One region of the Thiothrix nivea DSM 5205 genome, then DNA from elsewhere that is predicted to be linked to it. Evidence: predicted binding sites of a transcription regulator. Region 1 holds the regulator's gene; the other holds the start of a gene.

Region 1 (14,942 bases):
TGATCATGATGGATTACAACGATTTCCGTGGCATAACGACGCTGATGGTGATGATCGCCTTTCTGGGGGTCGTATGGTGGGCTTACAGCAGCAGACGCAAACAGCGCTTTGATAATGCTGCCAATTCCATCTTCGAGGACGAGGAAAAGCAGTTGCACGATGCGTCAGTTAAGGAGGTAGACAAATGAGTAGTTTTTGGAGTGGTTGGATTATCCTGATCACACTGGGCAATATTTTTGCCTGTTACTGGCTGGTTCGCTGGACAACCAAAAAGCGTTCAGGTGAAGCAGCAATGGGTGAGGTTACAGGGCATCAATGGGATGGCCTGCAAGAGTATAACAATCCGCTGCCGCGCTGGTGGTTGTGGTTGTTCTACGGCACCCTGGTCTTCTCACTGGGTTATCTGGTGCTGTTCCCCGGTTTGGGTACTTTCAAAGGTGTGTTGAACTGGAGTTCCCAGGGAAGCCAGTACGGCGATGAGATGGAACAGGCCGCCCAAACCTATGATCCGGTTTTCAAAAAGTATGCCGCCATGCCGATTGCCCAGGTAGCTGCGGATGAGGAAGCCAAAGGCATGGGTCGTCGTATGTTCCTGAGCTACTGCTCACAGTGCCATGGCTCTGACGCTGGCGGTGCGAAAGGTTTCCCCAACTTGGCCGACAATGACTGGTTGTATGGTGGCGCGCCTGAGCAGATCGAACAGACCATCCTGAATGGCCGTCAAGGCGTGATGCCTCCACACAAGGATCGCGTGGATGAAGCTGGCATTGATGCGCTGGCGAATTACGTCATGAGCCTGAGTGGTCGCGAAGCCGATGCAGCCAAGGTGGCGCAAGGCCAGCAACTGTTCACAGCAAATGGTTGTATTGCTTGCCATGGCGTGGACGGTAAAGGTAATCAGGCGCTGGGCGCTCCTAATCTGACGGACAATACCTGGTTGTATGGTTCTTCCGCAGAAACCATCAAGGAAACCATTGCCAATGGCCGTAACGGCCAGATGCCTGCCCATGCCGACTTCCTCGGTACGGACAAGGTGCATTTGTTGGCAGCTTATGTCTACGGGTTATCCAATCCAGCGGGTAAGTAAAACCCACAATAACGGGCCGTCGCAAGACGGCCTGTTTCTTGATAAAAGTCGTAAAAGTGTTTTGTAAAGCAACAAACTGTTTTTCAAACCGCTTTTTATCAAAGGAATCCGAAGTATAGCGTGTTAGCTTACGAGCCTTGATTAGCCAGGCTGAAGGGTATTGAAATGTCTGAAAATCCTGCCAAAACTGATGCCGGAAGCGGCAATGACTCTGGTTTCTACCAGAAGCACAAGAAGATCTATCCACGCAAAACCAAAGGTTTGTTTACCAACCTGCGCAAGTTCTCCGTATGGGGTTTGTTGGGGCTTTACTATATTCTGCCGTGGCTCAAGTGGAACGACCAGCAATTGGTATTGTTTGACCTGCCAGCGCGTAAGTTTTACATATTCGGTATGGTTTTCTGGCCACAGGACGTTTTTTACCTAGCGGTATTGTTGATCCTCGCAGCTTTGCTGCTGTTTTTCGTGACGGCGCTGGCAGGGCGCGTATGGTGTGGCTACGCCTGCCCGCAAACGGTCTGGAGTGAGGTTTATATCTGGATCGAGCAGTGGGTGGAAGGCGACCGCCCGCAACAAATCAAGCTGGACAATGCACCGTGGGATCGGGTCAAGATCGGCAAGAAAGTGCTCAAGCAAGTGCTATGGATTTTCTTCTCGTTGTGGACGGGCTTTACTTTTGTGGGTTTCTTCGTGCCGGTGGAAGATTTGTGGTTTGAGCTTGCCAGCGGGACTATCGCGGGCTGGTCGCTGTTCTGGATCCTGTTCTACGCCTTCGCCACTTATGGCAACGCCGGTTTCCTGCGTGAACAGGTCTGTCTCTACATGTGCCCCTATGCACGTTTCCAGAGCGCCATGTTCGACAAGGACACCATGATCATTTCCTATGACGAGGCGCGTGGCGAACCACGTGGCGCACGCAAGCGCGGGGCGGACAAGCCTGCCGACAAGGGTGATTGCGTCGACTGTACTCTGTGCGTACAGGTATGCCCGACCGGTATCGACATCCGGGATGGCCTGCAATACCAGTGCATCAGTTGCGCCGCCTGCATCGACGCTTGCGATAGCATTATGGATAAAATGGGTTACCCGCGTGGTCTGGTGCGTTACACGACCGAACATGCCCTGAAGGGTGGGACGACACACGTCTTCCGCGTCCGCACCTTCATTTATGCCGGTTTGCTGTCGTTGATCGCGTTAGCGCTGATGTATTCCATCTTCAACCGGATACCGCTGGAGATGGATATTATCCGCGACCGCAATTCCCTGTACCGCGATACCGGTGATGGTAACATTGAAAATGTTTACACCCTGAAAGTCATCAATATGGATGAAAAGGAACACAGCTATACAATCAGTGTTTCCGGTATTGATGGCATGAAGCTGGTAGGTGCGGAAAATGTGCACGTACCATCCGGTAAGGTAACGGAAGTGCCGGTTAAAGTGGTTGCCAACCCTGACAAAATGGAATCCCGTAGTCAGGAAGTCATGTTCCATATTGAAGCTACCGATACCCCGGCGCTGGCGCAAACCCAGAAGGCTCGGTTCCTCGGCCCTAATTAATCAAGGAGCAGTTACAGAATGCACGTTCAAGTTGAAGATACCAGCCCTTGGTATAAACAGTTCTGGCCCTGGGCGTTAATGGTGATGCCCGCAACGGCGGTGGTGGCTGGCCTCTACACCTATTCGCTGGCCGCATCCGGTTCCAGTGGCTTAGTGGTGGATGACTATTACAATGCAGGCAAAGCCATCAACCGTTCATTGGCGAAAGGCCAAAAAGCAGCGGCCATGGGCTTGCAGGGAAAACTGACGCTGGATGGGCAATCGGTACAACTGGCGCTGGATAATGCTGACATCCAAGCTCAGCAGCAACTGGTGCTGAAACTGTACCATGCCACTTTCCCAGGCCGTGACCAGTCGGTGCTATTGAGCAAAGCCGGTTCCGGCCAGTGGAGCGGGCGTATCCATGACTTGTCAGCAGGCAAATGGTATATCCATCTGATGCCGATGGATGAAAGCTGGCGTTTGCAAGGTACTTTGCCTAAGGTAGAAAGTGCCACTCTGGATTTGCAACCGGATTTGTAAACCCCCAGCCGGTTGATGGATATAAAAAAGAAGGCCCTCGAAAGGAGGGCCTAAGTGCTTTAGGGTATGTAGAGCGTTGTGAAGACTGCCGATTCAGAGGAGGTAACGAACATCGACACCAGCAATCTCCACGACTCATTAAACCCATTTTGTGTGTGGTTTACAATCTGCCGGATTCCAGTTTCTTGATACATATCAACTATGTTTGAGGTTTTGATTTGGGATCTTGCAATTGTTGTGTGGATGCAGCATTTATATAGGCTGCCAGGGTTATGGCATTAAATGAGGTTATTATGAACATAGTCCAATTCGATGCAAATTTGATACGCCGGTATGACACGGCGGGGCCGCGTTATACATCTTATCCGACGGCGGTTGCATTTGGACCTTTTACCGAAGATGAATACAAGGCGCACGCCTACATGAGCAATGAGGATCCTATTCCTCTGCCGTTGTCGCTGTATTTTCATATCCCGTTTTGCGACACGGTTTGCTTTTACTGTGGTTGTAACAAGATTGTCACCAAGGATCATTCCAAAGCGACTACTTACCTGGAATACCTGTTCCGTGAAATTGAAATGCAGGCCAAGCTGTATGACCGCGACCGCACGGTGGAGCAATTGCATTGGGGTGGTGGTACGCCCACTTTCCTGAATCACGATGAAATGCGCGCGCTGATGGAAAAAACCCGTCAGCATTTCAGCCTGCATATTACGGATGAAGGCGATTATTCCATCGAGATTGACCCGCGCTCCGTGACGGCAGAAACGATTGGCGTTTTGCGTGAAATCGGCTTTAACCGTTTCAGCCTAGGTGTACAGGATGTGGATGCCAAGGTGCAAGCCGCCGTTAACCGCATCCAGCCGATTGAACAGACCACTGCCATTATTGATGCCTGCCGTGCACAAGGCGCTAAGTCGATCAGCGTGGATCTGATTTACGGGTTGCCGTTCCAGACGGTTGATAGCTTCCGCCAGACGCTGAATACTATCATTGACATGTCACCTGACCGCCTTTCTGTATTCAATTATGCGCACATGCCCAACCTGTTCAAGCCGCAGCGCCGCATCAACGAAGAAGACTTGCCAACGCCGGAAACCAAGCTGCAAATCATGCAGTTGGCGGTTGAACACCTGACTGCTGCGGGCTACGAATACATCGGCATGGATCATTTCGCCAAGCCGGATGATGAGTTGGCGCTCGCCCAGCGGCAGGGAACTTTGCACCGCAATTTCCAAGGCTATACCACCCATGCGGATTGTGACCTGATTGGCATGGGCGTCAGTTCCATCAGTAGCGTGGCAGAGTGCTATAGCCAGAATGCCAAGAGCATGGAAGAGTACTGCGCGGCCATAGATGCAGGGTATCTGCCAGTTATCAAGGGGCTGACCCTGGATGAAGATGATGTGTTGCGCCGTTACATCATCCAGCAATTGGCTTGTCAGTTTGCGCTGGATTTTTCCCAGGTTGGGCGTCTGTTTAGTCTGGAGTTCGCTGATTATTTTCAGCGCGAACTGGAAATGCTCCAGCCCATGGCTGCGGATGAATTGCTGCGTTTCACCAACAAGGGTGTAGAAGTCACGCCACGTGGGCGTTTCCTGATCCGTAACATTTGCATGGTGTTTGATGTCAGCCTGCGCAAGCAGAGTGTCCAGCAGCGTTTTTCGCGGGTTATCTGAAATTAAAGTACATCACTGGCAGGGCGGCAGGTGTGATGCGCCAGCTGCTTGAGGCGGCTCATATCATCAATTTTTACCAGCCGATGCTGGACGGAAATGATGCTTTCCTCCTGTAGGCGTGAAAACATGCGGCTGAGCGTTTCGACTGCCATACCTAAGTAGTTGGCTAGGTCGTGGCGTGCCATTGGCAGGTTGAATTCATTGGCGGAAAACCCGCGCTCCCGGTTGCGCTCTGACAGGCTGGACAGGAATGTGGCGAGGCGTTCTTCGGTGCGCATTTGCCCAAGGGTCAGAAGCAGCATCTGTTCACGTTCCAGCTCAGTGCCGATCTGGCGCATCATTTGCCCGCGCATGACCGGAAGCTTGCCGCACAAGTCCTGGAAATTATCCATGCTTAGTTCACATACCAAGGTATCGTCAAGCGCCTGTGCGTCACAGGTATGGCGGTCACGGGCGAAGGCATCAAAGCCCAGCAGGTCGCCAGGAAGGTAAAAACCGAGTATTTGTTCTTCGCCATCCGGGGTTGAGAGTGAGGTCTTTACCGCGCCTGCCTTGACTGCGTAAATGGCATGTTGGCTGTCGTCACGGTGGAACAGGTAGTCTTTCTTTTTGATTTTAACCGTTTTGTTGATGGAATTTTCCAACAGATCCAGTTCTTCCCGCGTCAGGCCGCGTGGCAGGCACAGCTCGCTCAGGCTGCAATTGTGGCAGGCGACGGCGGCTTTCTTGGCGCTGTGTAAAGGGACTGTTTTCATGCCTTATTCCAAACTGTGTGGATTATCAATCGGTTCCGACCCAACTACTTCAGGGTTTGCACAAATCCCTGGTAGTCATCGTTTTTCTTGATGTGAATCAAAGCACTGTGCGTGACTTCACTTACACTTTGATTGTACACATTTATTGTCATTAGTATAAGGAGCATAGGCTATCATGGCGGAACTACTCTTTGGAAGCTGGATGGGCATATTAACCATCATCGTCATTCTATTTATGTTGGTAATGATGGCTTATCTGGGTTGGGTATTTGTAAAAAAATCAGGCGAATAGTCTGGGGCGGCAGAAATACATTCCACTTTGTCACGAGGGTGGCTAATATGCAGTTACTTGCGTAGACAGGAAAGAGCAGAAAGTGGAAGACCAACAATCAGAAAACCAGGCCCTTGCACGTAAGGGTATTTATCTGTTGCCCAATTTATTGACCACTGGAGCCATGTTTGGCGGTTTCTATGCCGTGGTGGCAGCCATGCAGGGCAAGTTTGAAGCTGCTGCAATTGCAGTGTTTGTCGCCATGATTCTGGATGGGCTGGACGGGCGGGTTGCGCGCATGACCAATACGCAGTCTGAGTTTGGCGCGCAATACGACAGCATGGCTGACCTGATTTCGTTTGGTGTGGCTCCGGGTTTGGTGATGTACCAATGGGCATTGGTGCATTTGCAGTCTTTCGGGGCGTCGTGGGGTAAGGCAGGCTGGCTGGCTGCATTTGTTTATGTGGCATGTGCTGCGTTGCGGCTGGCGCGTTTCAACACCCAGATCGGCAAAGTGGACAAACGCTTTTTTGTCGGCCTGCCCAGCCCTGCGGCTGCGGCTGTCATGGTGGGGATGGTGTGGGTGTTCCACGACCTGGAAATCACCGGGCGGAATGTGCAACTGCCTGCCTTACTCCTGACCCTTTCCGTTGGGTTGTTGATGGTCAGCAATATCAGTTTCTACAGTTTCAAGGACTTTGACCTGCGCAACCGGGTACCGTTTGTTGCGGTGTTGATTGTGCTGCTGGTGTTTGCGTTGACCACGATTGACCCACCTAAGGTACTGTTTGGGGTTTTCCTGGTGTATGCGCTGTCGGGGCCAGTCATGTGGGCGTGGCGGCGTTACCGGCGTTATCAGCGCCGCAGGAAGGGGGCTGATGACTGAAACGCGCTTAACGGGTCAGCCCGCCCGCGCCGAAGCGTTCAATATCCGGATTCTCCCGGAAGAAATCGACTTTCAGCCCATCCGCGCGCAAGGCTCGGGCGGGCAGAACGTCAACAAGGTGTCGACCGCTATCCACCTGCGTTTCGACATCCGCGCTTCCTCGTTGCCGGAGATCTGGAAGGAAAAACTGCTGGCTTACCCCGACCAACGCATTTCCAGCGATGGTGTAATCATCATCAAGGCGCAAACCCACAATAGCCAGGAAAAAAACCGTGCGGATGCGCTGGAGCGTCTGCGCCAGCTTATCGTCGATGCCACCAAAGTGCAGAAAAAACGCAAAGCCACCCGTCCGACCCGCAGTTCCCAGATCAAGCGGGTGGATAGCAAGAAAAAGCGCGGCACGGTCAAGGCAGGGCGCGGCAAGGTGGATTATTGATTTACCGCCCGTTCCCCGGTTTGCAACCGCCACAAGGCCGCATAAATCCCGTTATCCCGCACCAGTTCCTCATGCGTACCCGATTCCACAATTCGCCCATGATCCAGTACATGGATGCAATGCGCATGACGCACGGTCGATAGCCGGTGGGCAATGATCAGGCTGGTGCGCCCGACTACCAAGCGGTCGAGGGAGCGCTGGATGGCCGCTTCGGTTTCGTTGTCCACCGCTGAGGTGGCTTCATCCAGAATCAGGATTGGTGGATTTTTCAGGATTGCTCGCGCCAAAGCCAGCCGCTGACGTTGCCCGCCGGACAGCTTCATGCCACGTTCGCCCACCTGTGTGTCGTAACCCTGCGGCAACTGGCTGATGAACTCGTGCGCTTCCGCTGCTTTGGCTGCGGCAATCACAGCATCACGCGGGGTATTGTGGCTGCCGTAGGCAATGTTTTCCGCCACACTCGCGTCGGCCAAGAACGTATCCTGAGCGACATAACCGATAGTGCGACGTAAATCCTGCAACTGCAAACCGGTAATGGCTTGCCCGTCCAGCCGGATGCTGCCTTGTTGCGGATCGTGAAAGCGTAACAATAGCTTGATCAGGGTACTCTTGCCGCCACCGGTGCTGCCGACAAAGGCCACGGTTTCGCCAGCGGCGACTGTCAGATTCAGAGCCTCAATAGCAGGCTGGCTCTGGCCGGGATAGGTGAAATTGACGCCAGCAAAGGTCAGCTCACCTTTGACAGTGGAAGCATCCAGCGCCTGCCCGTCGTAGCTGATTTCCACTGGCGTATGCAGCAGATCCAGCACCCGGTCGATGGAAGCCATCGAACGCTGGTACAGATCGGTCATGTCGGCCAGCCGTGTCATCGGCCACAGCAGACGCTGGGTCAGGTAAACCAGCACCGAATAACTGCCCACGCCGATTTCACCATTCAAGGCCATGAAACCGCCGTACAACAGGGTGACGGTGAATCCGGCCAGAATCGCCATGCGGATAACGGGCGTAATCGCCGCCGACCAGCGGATTGCTTCCGCATTGCGGGCGCGGTACAGGTCGGAACCCTGACGGATGTGTTCGGCCTCGAAATCCTCCGCCGTATACGCCTTGACGGTGGCAATGCCGCTCAGGTTATTGTTGAGCCGTGCCGCCAGCGCTCCGGCGGCTTCGCGCATCGCCGCATAACGCGGTGCTAGCCGGTTCTGGAACCAGAACGCCCCAAACAGGATGAACGGAATCGGCAGCAGGGCGAGGAAGGCGAGGCTGCTGGTGAGGGCAAAGAATACCCCACTGACCATCAGCGTGCCCACGAACACCTGGATCAGGTCATTCGCACCGCCGTTGAGGAAGCGTTCCATCTGGTTGATGTCTTCGTTCAGCACCGACAGCAGGTTGCCGCTGCGGTTGCGCTCAAACCACGCCATGTCCAGTTGCTGCACATGGCGGTAGGCATCCATGCGCAAATCGTGTTGCAGGTTCTGCGCCAGATTGCGCCACTTGAGGTTGTACAGATACTCGAACAATGACTCGGCTGCCCAGATAATGGCGGTGAGGATTGCCAGCGCCACGATCTGGTCTTTCGGATCGGCAATGCCGACCTTGGCCAGAAACGAATCCTGTTTGTTGACCACCACATCGACCGCTACCCCGATTAACACCTCCGGCAGAATGTCGAAAAATTTGTTGAGCACGGAATAAACCGTTGCCTTGACCACATCAGGCCGGTACTGGCGGGCGTAGTTGAACAGGCGCTGTAAAGGGTGCCGTGTATGTGTTTCCATGCGGGTTTTATTCTCCATAGCCGCCACCTCCCGGTGTTGCAATTGTCAGTATATCGCCGGTTGCCACTTCTACCTGTGCGATGCCTTCCAGCGTTTCCAGATAGCCATCCTTGTGCAACACGCGATTGACGCCGCATTGCCCATTCCTGCCGCCCGCCATGCCATACGGTGCGACTTTGCGATGCCCTGAGACGATACTGACGGTCATGGGTTCGAGGAAGCGGGTTTTGCGCACCACGCCATCGCCGCCGCGTTGCTTACCTCTGCCGCCGGAGTGGGGGCGGATGTGGAAGGCTTCCAGCCGTACCGGAAAGCGCGTTTCCAGAATTTCCGGGTCGGTCAGGCGTGAGTTGGTCATGTGGGTATGCACCGCGCTGGCTCCGTCGGCATTGGCAGTTGCGCCTGCGCCGCCGCACAGGGTTTCGTAATATTGATGATGCTCGTTGCCCCAGGTGAGGTTGTTCATGGTGCCTTGCGCCGCGCCCATGATGCCGAGTGCGCCGAACAGCGCATCCACCACGTATTGCGAAGTTTCCACATTGCCTGCCACCACTGCCGCCGGGTATTGCGGGTTGAGCATCGAGCCTTCAGGAATGATGATGTTGAGCGGCTTGAGGCAACCTTCGTTGAGCGGGATGTTGTCGGCTACCAAGCAGCGGAACACGTACAGCACGGCGGCGCGGGTAATTGCGGTTGGCGCGTTCAGGTTGCCGGGGTGCTGCGGGCTAGTGCCGGTGAAATCGAGCGTAGCGGAACGGTTTTCCGCATTCACCGTGATCTGCACGCACACAAGGCTGCCGTCGTCCATCTCGTACTGGAAACTGCCGTCGTGCAGTTTGCTGATCACGCGCCGCACCGATTCTTCCGCATTGTCTTGCACATGGCGCATGTACGCCCGCACCGTCACCAGCCCCATCTGCCCGATCATGCGTTTGAGTTCGGCTTCGCCGCGCGCGCAGGCCGCCAGTTGCGCCTTCAGGTCGGCGATGTTGTAGTCGATATTACGGGCGGGGAAGGTGCCGGAAGCGAGCAGGGCGCGGATTTCTGCCTCGCGGAAACGCCCGCCCTCCACCAGTTTGACGTTGGTCAGCAGGATACCTTCTTCATCAATCGTGCGGCTTTGCGGCGGAATCGAACCGGGGGTGATACCGCCTACGTCCGCATGATGCCCACGGGTGGCGACGTAGAAAATGATTTCGCGCCTGTTTTCCGCAAACACCGGTTTGACTACTGTAATGTCGGGCAAATGTGTGCCGCCGTGGTAGGGGTCGTTGAGCATATAGACATCGCCCGGTTGCATGTTTTCTGCATTCGAGCTGATCACCGCCTTGATGCTCTCGCTCATGCTGCCCAAATGCACCGGCATGTGCGGTGCGTTCGCCACCAAATTACCGTCGGGGTCGAAGATGGCGCAGGAAAAGTCCAGCCGTTCCTTGATGTTGACCGATACGGCGGTCTGTTCCAGCACGAAGCCCATCTGTTCGGCGATGGACATGAACAGGTTGTTGAAGATTTCGAGGCGGATGGGGTCGGGGGCAGTGGTTTCCCCCGCAAGGGGGGCCGGGAGCGAAGAGGAAGAGGGGAATTGTTCCATTACCAGATTGCCCTGATCGGTCAATTGGACTTGCCAATTCGGTTCAATGATCACCGTTCCGGTACTTTCCAAAATGACGGCGGGGCCGGTAATGCTTTGTCCAATTTGCAACGCATCCCGCTGGTAAAACGGGGTCTCCCGCCATTCCCCCCGCATAAACACCAAATGCGAAGCGACGCACTCTTCGCTCCCTGCCCCCCTTGCGGGGGAAGGGTTGGGGATGGGGGGGAGTCGGGCTTCAGCCCGACCTACGGCGCTATCCGCATTCCCCGCAATCCCTTCAACCTCAATACTGGCAATCACCACTGCCTTCTCAGGCGTAACAAACCCAAACCGCTGCCGATGCGCCTCCTCAAACGCCGCCCGTATCGCGCCTGCATCGTCACCCTCCCAGCCAATCAGCAAACTCGAATCCGACCCCGCATACCGGCAATACAAGCGCGTTTCATGCCTCAAATGTCCGGTGTCCACGCCTTGCGCGCGGATATGCGCCATCGTTTCAGCTGCCAGTTCTTCCTGCAAGGTTTTCAGCCCAGCCAGTAAGCCGCTTGCCAGCTCCGCCTCCACGCTAAGGGTGAGGATATGCCGCACATCCGCCAGCCCCATCCCATACGCTGACAACACGCCCGCGAATGGGTGCAGGAAAATCTTGCGCATTCCCAATGCTTCCGCCACCAGACAGGCGTGTTGCCCACTCGCGCCGCCGAAGCAGCACAGGGCGTATTCACTCACGTCATAACCGCGCTGGACAGAGATTTTCTTGATGGCGTTCGCCATGTTTTCGACAGCGATGGCAAGAAAGCCTTCAGCCACTTTCTCCGGCGACCACTCTCCTGCTTCCCCCTTTGCAAAAGGGGGATTGAGGGGGATTTTCTTCGCCAATTTCGCAAAGTTCTCCTTCACTACTTCCACGTCCAGCGGCTCGTCGCCCTCCGTCCCGAAAATCTGCGGGAAATAGTCCGCTTGCAACTTGCCCAGCATCACATTGCAATCGGTAATGGTCAGTGGCCCGCCGCGCCGGTAGGCAGCAGGCCCCGGATTCGCCCCCGCAGAGTCCGGCCCCACCCGAAAGCGTTGCCCGTCGAAATGCAGGATCGAACCGCCACCCGCCGCCACGGTATGGATCTGCATCATCGGCGCACGGATACGTGCCCCGGCAATATGGCTTTCCAGCGTGCGTTCGTATTCGCCAGCGAAGTGGCACACGTCGGTGGAAGTACCGCCCATGTCAAACCCGATCAGCTTGTCGAAACCAGCAGCCTGTGCGGTTTGCGCCATCCCCACCACGCCACCGGCAGGGCCGGAGAGGATCGCATCCTTGCCCTGGAAATGATCCGCGTGCGTCAGCCCGCCGTTGGATTGCATGAAAAACAGTTTGGTGTCTGGCAGTTCCCGTGCCACCTGTTCCACATAGCGGCGCAGTACGGGGGACAGGTAGGCGTCCACCACCGTCGTATCACCACGCCCGACAAACTTGATCAACGGGCTGACCGCATGGCTGACGGAAATCTGGGTGAAACCGATCGCGCGGGCAATCTCCGCCACCAGCGTTTCATGCTGTGGGTAGCGCCAGGCGTGCATGAACAGGATGGCGACCGAACGCAAACCCTTGTCGTAAGCGGCTTGCAGGTCGGCGCGGATTTGCACGGCATCCGGTACTTGCAGGGTTTCCCCATCGGCGGCAATGCGTTCCTCCACCTCCAGCACCTCGGTGTAGAGCATCTGCGGCAGTTCAATGTCGAGCGCGAACAGGTTAGGGCGTTGCTGGTAGCCGATACGCAAGGCGTCGCCGAAACCGCGCGTTGTGACCAGCAGCACGGCTTCGCCCTTGTGCTCCAGCAAGGCGTTGGTAGCAACGGTCGTGCCCATGCGCACGGTATCAATCCGTTCTACCGGAATGGCTTGCCCGCTTGCTACCCCCAGTAACTCGCGGATGCCCTGAATCGCGGCGTCGGCATAGCGTTCCGGATTTTCCGATAGCAACTTGTGGGTGCGCAAGCCGCCATCCGGCGTCTTCGCCACGATGTCGGTGAAGGTGCCGCCACGGTCGACCCAGAATTGCCAATGTCCGTTACTCATACTGTCTGCTGCTCCAATGCGATAAACTACCCATCTTTGCATAGCACAAAACAAGGACGCAAACATGCCCGGACTGCCCACCCTTGCACCCTTCAGCATCGCCCGCCTGCCGCGTATCGAGTTTGGTGCAGGCTCCATCCGCAAGCTGCCCGCCATCGCCGCCCAGTACGGCAAACGCCTGCTGATCGTTACCGGGGCAGGCTCCTTCACGAATTCCACAGCGGGGGAAACCCTGTTCCGGGAACTGCAAGCCGCCGGTTTCAGTTGGGAAATCCGCCGCGTGAGCGAAGAGCCGTCCCCGCAATGGGTGGATGCCACCGTGGCGGAACGGCAAGGCGACAGCTTCGACGCCGTGGTCGGCATCGGCGGCGGCAGCCCGCTGGACGCGGCCAAGGCGGTGGCGGGGCTGCTCAAACCCGGCAATTCGGTGATGGATCATCTGGAAGGCGTCGGCCCCGAATTGCCGTACCGGGGGCCATCCACCCCCTTCATCGCCGTGCCGACCACCGCCGGAACCGGCTCCGAAGCCACCAAGAACGCGGTGCTGTCGGTCAGCGGGCAGTTCAAGAAATCCTTCCGCGACGACCAGCTGGTGGCCGAATACGCCATTGTTGATCCGGACTTGCTGGCCACTTGCCCGCCCGCGCAAATCGCCGCCAACGGCATGGACGCTTTCACCCAGTTGATGGAATCGTATGTCTCCACCCGCGCCAACCCGCTCACCGATGCGCTAGCACTGTCAGGGATGGAGGCCGCGCGCGACAGCTTGCTGGCTTTCCACGCCGACCCAACCGATAGCGATGCCCGTAGTAAGATGGCCTACGCCTCGCTGCTGTCCGGCATTTGTCTGGCGCAAACCGGCCTCGGCTCGGTGCACGGCATCGTCGCCCCGCTGGGCGCGTTCCACCCCATAGGCCACGGCGTCGGCTGCGGGATGCTGGTGACGGAAGCTACCCGCTTGAACATTGACCTGATGGAGGCGCGCGCACCGGACAACCCGGCATTGGAAAAATACGCCCGCATCGGCAAGCTATTCCGTGGCCGCAGCCATGTCGACGCCGTGGGTGCGCGGGTATTTGTCGTGCATACCCTGGAAAGCTGGAGCCGCAAACTGAACCTGCCGCGCCTGCTGGATTTTGGCGTGGCCGAAGCCGATATTCCCCAACTGGTCGCCAACTCGCGCGGCTCCAGCATGAAGACCAACCCGATCGTGCTGACGGATGAAGAAATCGCCCAAGTGATCAGGGCTTGCCTGTGAAGCGGGACAGTTCCGCCAGAATTGCATGGGATGTGGCAACATTCCTAAAAATCGCTACTATAGGCGGCTTCTCCGTTTGTAGAGCTTTAACGATATTATGAATAGCCTGGAATGGCGCGTTACCGCCTCACTTGCTGCCATTTACGCCGTGCGGATGCTTGGCCTGTTCATGATCCTGCCTGTTTTCGCCTTGTATGCGGAAACCTTGCCGGATTCCACCCCTTTCCTCGCCGGGTTGGCTATTGGCATTTACGGCCTGTCGCAGGCTATTTTCCAGATTCCACTGGGCATTTTTTCCGACAGGGTAGGGCGCAAGCCGGTAATCATCGGTGGGTTGCTGGTGTTCGCGGCGGGTAGCGTGATTGCGGCGCTGGCGCATTCCATGTGGTTGATCATTATCGGGCGTGCTATCCAGGGCATGGGTGCGGTTGCGGGGCCAACCATGGCGCTGGCGGCGGATTTGACCCGCGAGGAAAACCGTACCCGCATCATGGCCGTGATCGGCATGGTCATTGGCCTGTCGTTCATGGGCGGGATGATCCTGGGGCCAATTATCAGTCAGTTTGCTGGCGTGGCGGGTATTTTCTGGCTGACCATGCTGCTGGCGCTGGCAGGCATCGCGCTGGTAGTCTTGGCTGTGCCTACGCCCGTCCATAGTACCCAGCACCGTGATGCCGGGATTATCAGGGGCTATCTGGGAAAAGCGTTGGGAAATGCCTCGTTGTTGCGCATGAATGCGGGTGTATTCATCATTCATTTGGTGATGACAGCCAACTTCCTGGTGTTGCCCGGTATCTTTGAACATGGCCTCAGCCTGCCGCGCGCTGAGCACTGGAAGGTCTATTTGCCGGTGTTTGCCGGTTCCTTCCTGCTGGCTATTCCACTGATCATCATTGCCGAAAAGAAGCACAAAATCCGCATCCTGCTGCTGGGCAGCACCGTCGTGTTGCTGTTGGCGGAAGCTGGCATGGCCTTGGGTCATACCCAAATTGCCTGGCTGCTGGCGGCGTTTTTCCTGTTCTTTGTTGGCTTTA
Region 2 (14,942 bases), 3.9 Mb from region 1:
TTCCGGCAGCGGTGAATACACCAGGATTTCATGCAGGCTGCGGGTGCCCCGGCGCAGTTCAGCCGCCAAAGAACCCTCACCCCCAACCCCTCTCCCGGAGGCAGAAGGGAGCAAAGCACCTGCCGCCAACGCCTCTTTCTCCCCCTCTACCTCCGGGAGAGGGGGGATGGGGGGTGAGGGTTCCCCAAGCTTCCGCAAACGCCTGATCCACCAACAAGGCTTCCGCCAGCCGCATGAACGGCTGATCACCGGGGCGCATTTCGGCAATGCTCCAGCGCGAACCCACCTCGCCCATGTAGCCTTTTTGCAGCCCCGGCAACAATCCCGCTTTCACCAGCGAGGACTTGCCGCTGCCCGAAGAACCCAGCACCGCCAGGAAATGGCTTTCCTTCAGGCGTGTCAGCAGTTCATCCACCTGATGCTGGCGGCCAAAGAAAATGCGTGACTCGTAACGCTCGAAGGAACGTAGGCCCGGATACGGCTGAAGGTTGCGCTTGTTCATTTTTCAACCTCCGCCAGGAACTGCTCCAGACAGTGGTCATCAAAGTTGGCGTTGCATCCCAACATCGTGATCCCGGCTGGAATGAAGAACAGTTCTTCCGCGCCATCATCCTGACAGATCAGGATTTGCGGCTTGACCTCGCGCTTCAGGGTTTGCGCCCGCGCGTCTGAAAGGTAGTCTTCCACCACATCCGCCGAGGCTTTTTGCTGCAACATCAACAGGATGTCGCAACTTTCATAACCGCGCTCGATACTCTTGCGGATACGGGTTGCATCACCCTGATAACGCGGCAGGGCAATGCCGTAGCCTCTGGCCCTCAGCACCTGCGCCAACTGGTAGGCGCGCTCAAAGTCATCCTGACTGGCGTGGACGAAAATCATTTTCTCACCATTGATACGTTCCACCGGTTCCGGCTCCGGTGGCTTGGGCAGCACGGCATCGCGCACCCTGCGGATGAAATCGGGCAACGGGCTGGCGATGACGGTCTTGCCTTCCAGCAGTTTTTTCTGCTCGTCGAAGATACCTTCACGCATGTAATCCAGATTGGGATCGCGCCATTGCAGGATCGGTTTTTTGGCGGCATCAGCGGAGAAGTGCTGGTTGAACGGAATGCCCATCGTCCATTTGGCGTCCAGCAGTTGCACGAAGTGGGAACAGCGCGCCAAGTCCCTGTCCATATTGCCTTCCAGCGTATTATTCTGCGGCAGCACATCAATACCAAACTGGCGCAGCTCACTGATGAGGCTTTCGCGTTGGCTGAATAGCGAGTCATTGACTGGCGCGACATAAACGGTGGGTTTGTCCTCCACTTCTACGACTGGGGCAGCCTGTTTGGCCGCGCGCACGGATTGCGCCAGATGGTGCGACAGATTGACCAGCCGGTTGAAATATTCCGCATCCGTCTTCTGCGGAACCGGGTAGCCCAATTGGTGAATTTCATCCCGGTCATTTTGCTGCCAGAAACGGTAGCTCAGCAGATCGTGTAACCGTTCAGGCTTGCTGGCAGTTTCCACGCTGTCCACTTCAACCACAAAAATGCGGCCAACCGTGTCGGGATGTGTTTGCAGGAAAATGTCCAGTTCGCGCTGGCACCATTCCGACGCCAGCCAGCCCTGCGACATCAGGATCACCAGCATGTCGGTTTTGGCCAACTGCTGTTCGATTTCGGGGGTGAGTTCATCACTGCCCTTGAGACGGAAATCCATCCACAACTGGTAATGTTCCGCCCGCCCGATGCGGCGGCTGACTTCAATGCGCAGATTATTGATGAAATGAGTGATCCAACCTTTCTCCCCACCAGAAAAAGGCTGATTGTCGACATGTGCGTAACTGACAAATATATCCGGCACCATCCGGTGTTCCTTGTGTGAGTTCCTGAGCAAGCCCACACAAAATATAACCTGAATATGCCGGATTGTTAACCGTTATGCACAAAAGATTCCTCTGATAAGGGGAGGCTGGGAGGGGTTTCTTAATAAATCAACGAAAACATCTTGTTCCGGTATTTCTTCACCAGCGGGTTCTTCGCCCCGATCAGTTCAAAGGTGCTGAGCAAACCCTCTGTGCTTGCAGCTTGGCCTTTTTGGCTTCGGCCAGCAACTGACTGAGGATTTCATTTTCGATGGCGTCAGGCGGCACGGCTTGCAGCATGAATTCGGCCTCTTCAGCCCGGTCGGACTGGATCAGCATCCCGGCCAGTTCAATCACGGCTTCGTAGAAATCCGGCTCGTGCTGCACGACCTGTTCCATCAGTTGCAGCGCGCCTTCCAGGTCACCACTTTCGTACATCGCCAGCGCCTGCTGACGGTACGGCTCGGTCTTGCGCACACGATGGCGGTCGATGATCTTGCGGATTTCGCTTTCCGGCTGCACCCCCCATGAATTCGTCGAAGATACACCCACCCTTGATCACCTTCCCGGAAATCTACACCATGCAAATCCGCGCCGTGTTGGAAGCTGCCGCCGATTGTGTCAAGGCAGGCATTCAAGTAGCGCCGGAAATCATGGTGCCGCAGGTCTGTACCGTGCAGGAACTTAAGTACGTCAAACGTCTGGCGCAAGCCGTCCACCAATAGGTCGAAGCCACTTTCGGCGTCAAGGTCGACTACCACTTCGGCAGCATGATGGAAGTGGTGCGCGCCTGTATGCGGGCAGACAGTCTGGCGGAAGAAGCGCAGTTCTTCTCCTTCGGCACCAACGACCTGACCCAGGCCAGCTTCTCGTTCTCACGCGAGGACGCCGAGAACAAGTTCCTGCCGATGTACAACGACCGTGGCATCTTGCAGGACAACCCGTTCGAGGTGCTGGACGTGAAAGGCGTCGGGCGCTTGATGGGGCTGGCGGTGGAATGGGGTCGTAATTCCCACCCGAACCTCAAGGTCGGTATTTGTGGAGAGCATGGCGGGCATCCGGCTTCCATCCGCTTCTGCGATGAAATCGGCCTGAACTACGTTTCCTGTTCCGGACCGCGGGTGCCGATTGCGCGGCTGGCGGCGGCTCATGCGCAGATACTGGCAGGCAAAACAGGCATTGGCGACAAGTCGGCGTAATAAGCAATCCACATACACGCCGGGAGTCTTACTTTGCCAGCCCGGCGTGTATGTTATCATGCCAACTCACATCAACAAGAGAGTGGCAGCATGAGCAAAACCAATACCCTGACCAACCCTAAAACCCAGCTTCAAGTCCGTAACGCCACTCCCGCCGACATCCCGAAAGTTGCGGCACTTTCTCACCGCGTCTACGCCGGAACCGGCATGTACGGTTATTCGGAACCAGTACTGGCAGGCCAGCTCAACCACTTCCCCGAAGGCCAGTTCGTCGTCACAGCAGGTGACAAAATCATCGGCTATTGCGCCACCCTGCGCGTCAGTGAACGGGTCGGGATGAAATCACACACCTGGGAAGCCATCACCGGTAATGGCTACGCCTCCACCCATGACCCCAAGGGCGAATGGTTGTACGGCATGGAAGTGTGTGTAGACCCAGACTACCGTGGCTACCGCATCGGCCAGCGCCTTTACAACGCCCGCAAGCAACTGGCGGAACGGCTGGAACTGCGCGGCATCATGTTCGCCGGGCGCTTGCCTACCCTTACCAACCGCATCAAGCGTTTCGGCACGGTGGAACACTACGTGGCGGCGGTACAGAAAAAGGAACAGCGCGACCCGGTGCTCTCGTTCCAGCTACGCAACGGCTTTGAAATCATCGGCATCATCCCCCACTACCTCGACGCCGACAAACAATCACTCGGCTATGGCATCCACCTGATCTGGCGCAACCCCAAAGTCCAGCAAGCCGCTGACAAGGGCAAAAAGAAAAACTACGGCAGCCGCCTGCCCGACAGCGTGCGCGTCGGTTCCGTGCAATACAAACAGCGCCGGGTGAAATCCTTCGAGGAATTCATCGACATCGTGCGCTACTTCGTTGATGTGGTGGCCGACTACAAGGGCGATTTCGTAGTGTTCCCCGAGCTCTTCACCCTGCAACTGCTGTCAATGGAATCGCAAGAACTGACACCGGTACAGGCTATCGAAGCCCTCACCAAATACACCCCGCAACTCAAGGATGCGCTGCGCGACCTCGCCCTGCGCTACAACATCAACATCATCGGCGGCTCGCACCCGACGCGGATGCCGAACGGGCGGGTGGAAAACATCTGCTACGTGTTCCTACGCGACGGCAGCATCCACGAGCAGGCCAAAATTCACCCCACCCCCAACGAAGCCTACTGGTGGAACATCGAAGGCGGCAGCGAACTCGACGTGATCCAGACTGACTGTGGCCCGATTGGCGTACTGATCTGCTACGACTCGGAATTCCCCGAACTCGCCCGCCACCTCACCGACCAGGGCGCGCAAATCCTGTTTGTGCCGTTCTGCACCGACGAACGCCAGAGCTACCTGCGGGTACGCTACTGCTGCCAGTCGCGCGCGGTCGAAAACCAGATTTACGTGGTCATGTCTGGCAACTGCGGCAATCTGCCCAACGTGGCGAACATGGACATCCAGTACGCGCAAAGCTGCATCCTCACCCCTTGCGACCTGCCGTTCGCACGCGACGGTATCGCGGCGGACACCACGCCCAACACCGAAATGGTGGCAATTGCCGACCTGCGCCCGGAAACCCTGCTCACCGCGCGTCACAGCGGCACGGTGCAAAACCTGCGCGACCGCCGCCACGATTTGTACAGCATCCGCTGGAAGGGGAAATAACCAGACGCGCCACCCATCTCATTCCCGACCCAGATAAACCAGCGCCTTGCGCGCCTCATCCAGCACCAGCACGCTGGCTGCAATCAGGGCAGACATCACCCAGTCCTCCCAGCGCAAATCCGTGGTATTAAACAGGCTCTGCGCGGGCGGCCAATGCACGGCCATTGCCTGCAAAGCCAGTACCGCCCCCAGCGCCAGCCACAGCTTGCCATTACGGAAAAAATTGGCGTTAAACACACTTTCATACTCAGCACGGGCATTGAAAGCATTGAAAAACTGGAACAGTACAAACGTGGTAAACGCCAGCGTTAGCGCGTAAGTCTCACTGTGGTTTTCCAGCCCATGCCGGAACATAAACAACGTCCCCACCATCATGGTGACGCCATACAGTAACAAACGCCCCAAGCGCGCCAGACTGAGGATTTGCGCCTCCAGGTGGCGCGGCCTGTCGTGCATGATACCGTGGCGGGCCGGCTCCACCCCCAGGGTCATGGCAGGCGGCCCATCCATGATGATATTGATCCACAGCAACTGGATGGCTGTAAAGGGTGTGGGCATTCCCGCTAGCGTCGCCGCCAGCACAGTCAGCACCGCGCCAATATTGGTGGAAAGCTGGAAACGTACAAACTTGACTATGTTTTCATACACCACCCTACCTGCCTTGACGGCCTTAACAATGGTGGCGAAATTGTCATCCGTCAGGATCAGGGTGGCCGCCTCGCGCGTAACAGCCGTGCCCGTTATCCCCATTGCCACACCAATGTCGGCGGCTTTCAGCGCTGGCGCATCATTGACGCCATCCCCGGTCATCGCTGTCACCTGCCCTTGCGCCCGCAACGCCTGCACGATTCTCACCTTGTGTTCAGGGGAAACGCGCGCAAACACCCCCACCTCCCCGATCCGCTGGGCAAGCCCCACCTCATCCAGCGCATCCAGTTCCGCGCCACTGAGCACCCCACCCTGCAAACCCAGTTCGTGCCCAATGGCCGCAGCTGTCAGCGGGTGGTCACCGGTAATCATTTTGACCTGGATGCCAGCATCCCGACAGTCGGCAATGGCCTGACGCGCTTCCGCGCGGGGTGGATCCATCAGACCCGCCAACCCCACGAACGTCCAGCCCCCTGCCCACGCCATCAGGTCACCTGCCAGGTCAAACTGGCTGGCAGGAATCTCACGCCGTGCCACCGCCAGCACCCGCAGCGCCTGGTTGGCGAGATGGGTATTTTCCTCCGCTATCCGGTCGCGCTCCCCGGCATCCAGCAGCGAATGTGCCAGCAGCACGTCGGGCGCACCCTTGATGAACATTTCCACCACCTCACCGGCCTGATGGAAGGTCGCCATGAATTTGTGTGCGGAATCAAACGGGATCTCGGCGACACGCGGCAACACCTGCCGTTCATGCTCGGGGTCAATGCCACCTTTTTGCGCCAGCACCCACAGCGCACCTTCGGTCGGGTCGCCAATCAGCACCCCATCCCGCACTTGCGAACCGTTGCACAGCACCAGCGGCAATAGCAGCAGGCGCAAGTCAGCAGTTTCTTCCTCCAACCCCTGAATCTCACCTTCCGCCTGATAGCCCTCGCCACTGACGCTGAAACGCTGGCCAGCAAACCACCCGGCGCGGGCAGTCATCTGGTTGAGGGTTAGCGTACCAGTCTTGTCGGAACAGATGACGGAGGTGGAACCGAGGGTTTCCACCGCAGCCAGTTTCTTCACAATGGCCTTGTTATTGGCCATGTGCCACATGCCGATCGCCAGCGTTACCGTCACTACGGCGGGCAATCCTTCCGGAATCGCGGCCACCGCCAGCGCGACCGCTGTCATTGCCGCCTGCATCCACTCGATACCGCGCATATAGTTCAGCACGAAAATCAGCGTCACCACGGCTCCGGCAATCAGTGCCAGCTTCATGCCGAGGGTATCTAGCTGCTTTTGCAGCGGTGTTTCCGTTTCTGGCGCGCTAGCTATCATGCCTGCCAGATTGCCAATTTCGGTCGCAGTGCCGGTTGCTGTTACCAACAGTTCGGCACGGCCACGGGTAATGACCGTGTTCATGTACAGCATGTTGCTGCGGTCGCCCAGCGGTAAATCCACCCTGTCCAGAGGATCAAGCATTTTCCCGGCAGGCAGCGATTCCCCGGTCAGTGCCGATTCGTCTGCCTCCAGCGCATGGGCTGACAGCAAGCGCCCATCGGCGGGTACACGGTCGCCAGCATCCAGCAGCACAATGTCACCCGGCACCAGCTGGCTGGCGTCAATTTCCTGCACTTCGCCCGCGCGCCGCACCCGTGCCTGCGCTGCCAGCATGTCCTTCAAGGCCACCAGCGTCTGTTCGGCGCGGTATTCCTGATAGAAACCCAGCGCGGCGTTGAACACGACTACGGCCAGGATCACCACAGTGTCTTTCAAATCCCCAACCATCCACGCTAGCGCTGCCGCCAACAGCAGCACAACCACCAGCACATTCCGGAACTGGTCGAGGAATTTTAGCCACAGGGGGCGGGGTTTGGCTTCGGGCAGGCGGTTTTCACCGAAATGGGCAAGACGTTCCTGCACCTCGGCTGGTTGCAGACCTTGCAGGCTGCCTGCCTGTATATCCAGCGCTTGCTGCGTGGTCAGGATATGCCATATTGGGGTTTGTTCTAATAATTTTTCCACCGGTACAGCCTCTTTTCGGCATAAGGAACAGGCAACATCCTACAAACTCTTGCCGTTTCCCGCCAGCAACTGTTGTGGCCAAACCTATTTCACCGATGGGTGGTGTGTGGCCAGATTTGGCATCCTACTGGATATTCTGGACTATATGAATTTGATGGGCGGGACACTTACAGGGTGTACGACAGGCCGCAGGAAGGATGATAGAGCGTAAGGGGGCTTTTTCCTTGCCCAATTTCCCGTATCATCCGCTTTTTGCCCCTGATCGCGAAGTAAAAATGAACATACCCGACATCCTCAAGTCCTGGCCGCTCTATATCCTGCCGCACCACTTCATTTCCCGTCTGGTATTCCGCCTGACTCGTATCCAGTGCCCGACGATTGTACCCGGCACGATCCGTCTGTTTAGCGACGTTTTCAAGGTCAATTTGGAGGAGGCACAGAATCCCGACCCGGCCAGCTACAATACCTTCAACGAATTTTTCACCCGCCCGCTCAAACCGGAACTACGCCCGATTGCAGAGGGTGAAAACGTACTGAGCAGCCCGGTGGATGGAGCGGTCAGCCAGTCCGGCAAAATCGAGGAAGGGCGGATTTTCCAGGCCAAGGGTCATTATTATTCCGCGCTGGAGTTGCTGGGTGGGGATGAAAAACGCGCCGCGCCATTCATGAATGGCCAGTTCATGACCATCTACCTGTCACCGCGTGATTACCACCGCATCCACATGCCGCTGGCTGGCAAGCTGGTGGAGCAAGTGTATGTGCCGGGCAGGTTGTTCAGCGTGGCGGGGCATACCACCCGCACTATACCGCGCCTGTTCGCCCGCAACGAGCGCGTGGTCGCCCTGTTTGATACCGATTATGGCAAGCTGGCGATGGTGCTGGTTGGCGCGATCAACGTGGCCGCTATTGAAACTGTCTGGGATGGCCTGGTGACGCCGCCGCAAGGCTGGGGCGTCAAGCGCCAGGTATTCCCGGATGTAACACTGGCCAAAGGCGAGGAAATGGGCCGTTTCAACATGGGTTCCACCGTCATCCTGCTGCTGGAAAACCCCGGCCTGCAATGGGGGCAGGGTTTGTTGGCAGACAAGCCGCTCAAATTGGGCGAACGGCTAGCTACGCTGTAGCCTCCTCGACCGGCATGACCAGTGCAATGATTTCCCAGCCCGCGACCGGCTTGCTATTGTTCTTTTCCGTCATGATATAAAGCCTGCCCTTGGGGCTTTTGGCAAACAGCGGGATAGCCTTGTCGCCATGCTGTCGCAGGTAGTCCTCATAGCCAAAAGTTTCAGTCAGGCGGGTCTTGTGGATCACCGCGCCATTCCCCAACCACTGCATCAGCAGGGAATAGTGGTACTGGTTGCCGAACAGGCACTGGGCAATACGCAAGGTTTCGTTGCGCGCTTTGCTCTTGGTGGGGCACAGGCTAAAGATGTTCTGCTTGCCGAACTCACGCCGGAAGCGGACGCCAGCCAACTGGTTGGTGGCGTCCCGCGCCGACACAGCGATCAGGCGGCCTAGCCCCACCAAATCCAGATGCCGGTCAGCATGCTCCGAAGTCACGTCGCCGTAGTAGGTATCCAACCCATCCATACGGGCATCGCGGACTTTTTCCCAACTGGTGTCACTGATAAGAATGCGGAAACCTTCGCCCTTAAGCGCGATGCCCAGCGCGCGCCCGACCGGATTTGCGCCGACGATCAGGAAGCCGTGCGGTTCAGGTTCCGACACCTTGAGGAAATTGGCCAGTGGGCGCGCAGTGGCACTCTGGAAGATGACTGTGCCAATAATCAGCATGAAAGTCAGTGGTACCAGCAGGTTGGCATTGGGCATACCGCTTGCTTCCAGCTTCAGGGCGAAAATGGCGCTGACGGCGGCGGCGACGATGCCGCGTGGTGCTACCCAGCCCAGCAATGCCTTTTCCTGCCACTTCAGATCGGAGCCAAGCGTGGAAAGGAAGATTTTCAGCGGGCGGGCGATGAACTGCACGCCGAGGAACACCATTACCCCTGCCATGCCCAGTTGCGCCACCTGATCAAAATTGATGCGCGCCGCCAGAATGATGAACAGGGCGGATACCAGCAGGATGGTCAGCTCTTCCTTGAAAGATAGAATGTCTTCAAAATCCAGCCCCTTGGTATTGGCCAGCCAGATGCCCATGATGGTGACTGCCAGCAGGCCGGATTCCTCGCTCAGGGTATTGGAGGCGACGAAAACGCCGATGACCAGCGTCAGCGCCACCAGGTTGCGCAAGTATTCGGGAACCAGATGTTTTTGCAGGATGACACCCAGCACCCAGCCACCAATTACACCCGCAACCACGCCGGTGAGGATGGTACGGCCAAACATCAGCAACACATGCGCCAACTGGTTTTCACCGCTGGAGGCGATAATGTATTCAAACACCAAGACCGCCAGCAGCGCTCCTATCGGGTCGATCAGGATGCCTTCCCAACGCAATATCTGGGAAATACGGTTATTGGGGCGGATAGTGCGCAACATCGGCACAATCACAGTCGGCCCAGTCACCACCATAATGGCACCAAACAGCCACGACAGCGACCAGGAAAAACCGACCAGGAAATGCGCCAGCAAGGTAATTGTCACCCAGGTCGACAACAGACCGACCGACACCATGTTCAGCACCACCCGCTGGATGCCGTGCAATTGGTGGAAATTGAGTGTCAGGCTGCCCTCAAACAGGATCACGGCGACCGACAGCGAAGCCAGTGGAAACAGCAACTGGCCAAATTGCCCATCCGGATCCAGCCAGCCATTACCCGTCATCGGACCAAGCAAAATACCGGACAGCAGCAAAAACAGGATGGCAGGCAGTTTCAGCCACCAAGCCAGCATCTGGCTGAGGAGGCCAAGACCCAGGATACTGGCCAGCACCAGTACAATATGTTCGCTCATGAATTGGTTCCCCGCGTTGGTATTCCTTATAATCCATCCGTTCTATTATCACGCAAGTATGACAGCCCCATGAAAACCTACCAGAAAGACTTTCTCGATTTTGCTATTGCTCAGGGTGTCCTGAAGTTTGGTGAGTATACCCTGAAATCAGGCCGGGTCAGCCCGTACTTCTTCAACGCTGGCCTGTTCCAGACCGGCTCGGCGCTTTCCCGGTTGGGGAAATTCTATGCCCAGGCGATTGTGGAATCAGGGCTGGAGTTCGACATGCTGTTCGGCCCTGCCTACAAGGGCATACCGTTGGCGGCGGCCACAGCCATTGCCCTGTACGAACATCATGGCAAGGATTATCCCTATGCCTTCAACCGCAAGGAAGCCAAGGATCACGGCGAAGGCGGCATTATTGTCGGTGCACCCTTGCAAAACAGGGTGTTGGTGATAGATGACGTAATGACTGCCGGCACTGCCATCCGCGAATCCGCTGACATCGTGCAAGCACAAGGCGCGTCACTGGCAGGCGTGGCCATTTCCCTCGATCGGCAGGAACGCGGCAAAGGTGAGCAGTCTGCCGTGCAGGAGGTCGAAGCGCTGTATGGCATTTCCGTGATCAGCATTGTCGGCCTGGGGGAAGTCATTAGCCACGTTGGCGATACGTTGCACGACCAAGTGTTGCTGGAACGGGTACGGGCTTACCGTGGGCAGTACGGCATTTGAGCCGGGGTTGGTCACGGTTCAAACCGAGCATCCAACTGCAAGCCTTGCGGGTCTTGTTGCGCTGGCGGTATCCATTTGCTCAAGCAGGCCGTGCTGGTCACGCAAGGGTCGGTCAATGTGTTCAGGAAAGCCACCAGATACTGCACATCCTCCTGCTGGTATGCCTGACCCGCCATATCGGTGTTACTGCCCAGCATTTCGCGCAGGTTCCTCTGTAGTTGCTGGCTGGGGATATTGGCCTGTTGCAATTGCGCCGGGTCGTAGTTGAGCGCTGACTGGAACGGGTTGAGCATGTGTTCGACCATGCCTTCGAGTGACGTGAACACGCCGTTGTGCCCCCACGGCCCGGTTACGGCTACATTCAGCAGGCTAGGTGTGCGGAAGCGGAATTTGTCCTCCGGGTTGCGCGTCACCAGCCAGCGCCCATAGTCCTGCTGGTTGTCGGGGTCGGTGTTCCCCTTGCCGGGGCCGACTGGTGGCATCAGTACGTTACGGAATTGCTCATCCGTGAAAAAATCACCCCGGTGGCAGGCGACGCACTCATGGCCACCTTCCCCACGCTTGCGGAAAAACAGCAGTGCCCCGTGTTTAGCGGTGTCACTGATGGCGGTGAGATCGCCCTGTACATACTGCTTCCAGGGGGTATGGGTGAAAACCTGGGAGCGTTCGTATTCGGCCAAAGCAGAAGCGATGCTTTGTTCCGTGATCAGCTCTTGTGCTTGCGCGTCAGGTTGCTGGTAGGCAGCACGGAATTGCGCCAGCCAGTATTGTGTTTCTGCCGGTTGCAGCAAATTGTCCGGGTTGCCATAGCCCCCGAGGCGCTCGGCCAGCCGCTCCCGGCAAGACTGGGTTGTGCCGCCTGCATCAAAGCTTTCCCCACGCATCTCATGGTTGGAGGTAACCGGAAAGCGTGCCTGGGCATGAGCCAGGTTGGCTCCGGCCAGTGGGTCTGGCTGGGGGTAAGGGACATCCGGCGTGGTGATACCTGCCGCTGTGGCTTCCACCCGCCCGTCATGGAACATGAACTGTTTCCACAGGCCAATATTGAACGTGGTGGGCGCATTGCGTGGTACGCCGGGTGTCAGGTTACCCATGAGCAGGCGCTTGTGGCCCAGTACGTCAGGGTCGCTGGCGTTGACCCCAATGGACAGTGACAGGTTGTCGCCACCGCCCAGCAAGGGATGGTGACAGGTGACACAGGCAACCTCCAAGTCACCGGAGAGGGTTTTGCTGAAAAACAGTTTCATGCCCAGCTGCGCCAGTGGCGTTTCGATGCTTGGTAATGTCCGGTCTTGCGCCGGATCGCCAGTCAGGCCGTGTTGCTGGATCATCTCCGTGAGGGATGCATCCAGATTGGAGCGCAATACCGACGCACTGCCGTTGTCAGGGCGGTAGATCGTATTGCTGGCGTTTTTATCGTTACAGCCCTGTAACAACACAAGTGTGCAGATCAAGGCGGGATAATATAACTGCATGACAAGGAAAATACTTTGGAAACGGGGTGGAACCATTATTGCATTGTCATAGATCAAGGCGGGAGGAGGTTTATCTGCTTAACCCTACCTTTTGGTGTATTCTTTCCCGTGCTGGATTTGTTCTAGAATCCATTTTTTAATAAAAAGCATTAAATACACGCTAAATCATGGAGTTCCACAATGTCTGAATTTATCTCCCACATTTCCCCCTTGGCAGGAATTTTTATCCTGGGGGTATTGGCAGGCTGGATCGTTGAGTGGATTTTTGTCCGTTTGTTTGTGCCTAATCCTGGCAAGAAGGCAGAAACCGAGCTGAAAGCAAGCCGTAAGCAAGTCGAAGACCTGCAAAAGAAAAACGCCGAATTGCAGGCATCGCTCACAGCAGCGCAAGCAAGTGCTGCCAAGGCCGAAAAATTAGCGGCTGAAACCAAAGCAGCGCCTGCCCCGGCAGCTATTGTAGAGGCCAAAGCGGCTCCGGCAGCAGCGGCTGAAACCAAACCCGCCGCCAAACCTGTGCCCGCCAAGGTGGAAGCAGCGCTAGTCGGAACCGGCAATGACGACCTGACCAAGCTGGGTGGCGTCGGCCCCAAACTGGCCGAAGCCATGAACGCGGCAGGTATCAGCAGTTACGCGCAGATTGCGGAGTTAGGCGTGGAACAGTTGAATGAGCGGCTGGCTGCCAGCGGTATCCGCTATAGCAAGGCGGCTGTGGAAAGCTGGGCACCGCAAGCAAAACTGGCGGCGATGGGCGACTGGGAAGCCTTGAAAAATTACCAGGCTTCCCTCAAGGCTTGATCGTTTGCCTTTGAGCTGACAGACGCAATAATGCCCGCCAAAAGCGGGCATTATTCAATCTACACGCAGACATTGCTGCCCTGAAATCAGAGCAGGTTATGACGCTTTAGTTTGGTACGCAGAGTGGCACGGTTAATGCCCATGCACTGAGCTGCCTTGGACTGGTTACCATGTGTGTAACGCATCATGATTTCCAGCATGGGGCGTTCCACTTCATCCAGTACGAGGCGGTAAATGTTGGACGCCTCATGATCACCTAAAGTGTCCAGATAATCCTGCAAGGTACGGGCGACCGTTTCTGACAGAGAGGAATCCAGACCGACACGAGAAGATGTATTTGTCATATTCATGCAACCTTTTTAATATATTGTCGAGTACGATTCTAATCAATGCTTTATGAACCGCAACCAACTGTTTTTGAGAAACCGTGATTGCAAAAATCCCTTTTTGTAACAATTCGTAACTAGTTTCGGAGGCACTTCTTCCTGACACCACCGTCTGCATCCATGCAATACGGATAGCTGTACCCGCTCCGTCAAAGTCAGTAGATAAGCCCTGACATGAATCCCCAGCAACTTGCAGCTAGATAGACATTCGTCCCGGTGAAAAGTTCCTCACTTTTAAAAAAATGCTTTCCACCTAAAACGTCTGCGACTAACGCTTTGTTGCCAAGTCTGTCAGAGCCATCGGCATGCGCCTAACTGGACTGGGATAACGCCCCACGCTGTAGGCATCACCCACCTGAATGAACATAAGTGGCACTACATTGCTGTCGACGTTACACCAAGGATTTTTGCCTGTCGATATAGGATCGACGCAAACACCTACATAAACGCATATCCTGTGTAAAAGAATACCATAGCGCAGAATATAAACATGATTGACCTGATAGGCGGTAAATAATAAGCAATAAACGGTGACACAGTAATTTTTATAGACTATTTATTAAGCGCTTCGGGTGTTTTTTGGCAGCTTCAGGCAGCCCGGCTGTTATGCAGCTCAACTGCCTTGGTGGTTTTGCCGCCAGTACGCAGGTGGTTTTCAACTTCCCGGAAAGCGTCTGTCTTGCTACCTTCCAGCACCAGTACATCACCAGCCTGCAAGCTGATTGCTGTCGATGGCTGTTCACCGCGGATTTCGCCCCGCCGTAGCGCCTTGATTGCGACACCGAACTGTTCCAGCTCCAGTTCAGCAATACGTTTGCCGACAGCAAAATCGCTTTCCTGCAAGGTGAAGGTGTGCAGGAAGGCTTCCGGCGGGTTCTTGCCCGGCAAAGGTTTTTCCTGCTCGCCGTGGTAATAGCTGCGCAGTGAACGGTAGCTATCCCCACGGATTTTTTCTGTCATGCGGAAAACCTCATCCGGGGTGAAGCCCAGTTGTTCCAGCATCCGTTGGGTGATCATCAGGGTGGCTTCCAGCGTTTCCGGTAACACGCTGGTGGCACCCAGTTGTTCCAGCGCCTCCAGGTGGCGTTCGTCACGGGTGCGCACCAGCACGGGAATGTCGGCACGCTTTTGCCGTACTGCTTCCACCATGCGTTTGGCGGCGTCAATATCCACTGCCGTAACCACGACCATGCGCGCGCGGTGCAAGCCAGCGGCCAGCAGGATTTCCGGTCGGGTTGCATCTGCATAGTACACAGGGTCGCCCGCTTCCCAGGCTTTTTCCACGATG

What was found. The regulator FNR, encoded in region 1, switches genes on or off when oxygen is low (the NO sensors DNR and NnrR bind a similar motif). The targets are predictions, from matches to a motif close to TTGATNTANATCAA.
Region 2: a site for FNR is predicted at 12,517-12,530, ahead of THINI_RS01680 (cytochrome-c peroxidase). Genes of this name have one in related genera too.

What each region holds. Positions count from the first base shown of each region.
Region 1 covers NZ_JH651384.1:4,179,159-4,194,100, forward strand. Annotated here, with positions in the region: gene ccoO (cytochrome-c oxidase, cbb3-type subunit II) at 1-3, shown strand, start outside; gene THINI_RS20810 (CcoQ/FixQ family Cbb3-type cytochrome c oxidase assembly chaperone) at 6-188, shown strand; gene ccoP (cytochrome-c oxidase, cbb3-type subunit III) at 185-1,087, shown strand; gene ccoG (cytochrome c oxidase accessory protein CcoG) at 1,253-2,647, shown strand; gene THINI_RS20825 (FixH family protein) at 2,666-3,169, shown strand; gene hemN (oxygen-independent coproporphyrinogen III oxidase) at 3,463-4,848, shown strand; gene fnr (fumarate/nitrate reduction transcriptional regulator Fnr) at 4,851-5,603, opposite strand; gene THINI_RS24605 (DUF3149 domain-containing protein) at 5,779-5,895, shown strand; gene pssA (CDP-diacylglycerol--serine O-phosphatidyltransferase) at 6,032-6,760, shown strand; gene arfB (alternative ribosome rescue aminoacyl-tRNA hydrolase ArfB) at 6,753-7,196, shown strand; gene THINI_RS20850 (ABC transporter ATP-binding protein) at 7,190-8,977, opposite strand; gene THINI_RS20855 (hydantoinase B/oxoprolinase family protein) at 8,985-12,650, opposite strand; gene THINI_RS20860 (iron-containing alcohol dehydrogenase) at 12,715-13,908, shown strand; gene THINI_RS20865 (MFS transporter) at 14,006-14,942, shown strand, end outside.
Region 2 covers NZ_JH651384.1:279,322-294,263, forward strand. Annotated here, with positions in the region: gene THINI_RS23040 (nSTAND1 domain-containing NTPase) at 1-69, opposite strand, end outside; gene THINI_RS01635 (nSTAND1 domain-containing NTPase) at 77-502, opposite strand; gene THINI_RS01640 (toll/interleukin-1 receptor domain-containing protein) at 499-1,854, opposite strand; gene THINI_RS27070 (tetratricopeptide repeat protein) at 1,974-2,057, opposite strand; gene THINI_RS01645 (tetratricopeptide repeat protein) at 2,036-2,374, opposite strand; partial or broken gene THINI_RS23995 (putative PEP-binding protein) at 2,434-3,051, shown strand; gene THINI_RS01655 (bifunctional GNAT family N-acetyltransferase/carbon-nitrogen hydrolase family protein) at 3,142-4,716, shown strand; gene THINI_RS01660 (cation-translocating P-type ATPase) at 4,735-7,374, opposite strand; gene asd (archaetidylserine decarboxylase) at 7,650-8,498, shown strand; gene THINI_RS01670 (cation:proton antiporter) at 8,488-10,287, opposite strand; gene pyrE (orotate phosphoribosyltransferase) at 10,357-10,998, shown strand; gene THINI_RS01680 (cytochrome-c peroxidase) at 11,010-12,452, opposite strand; gene THINI_RS23045 (helix-hairpin-helix domain-containing protein) at 12,654-13,268, shown strand; gene THINI_RS01690 (helix-turn-helix domain-containing protein) at 13,355-13,612, opposite strand; gene THINI_RS01695 (cation:proton antiporter) at 14,243-14,942, opposite strand, start outside.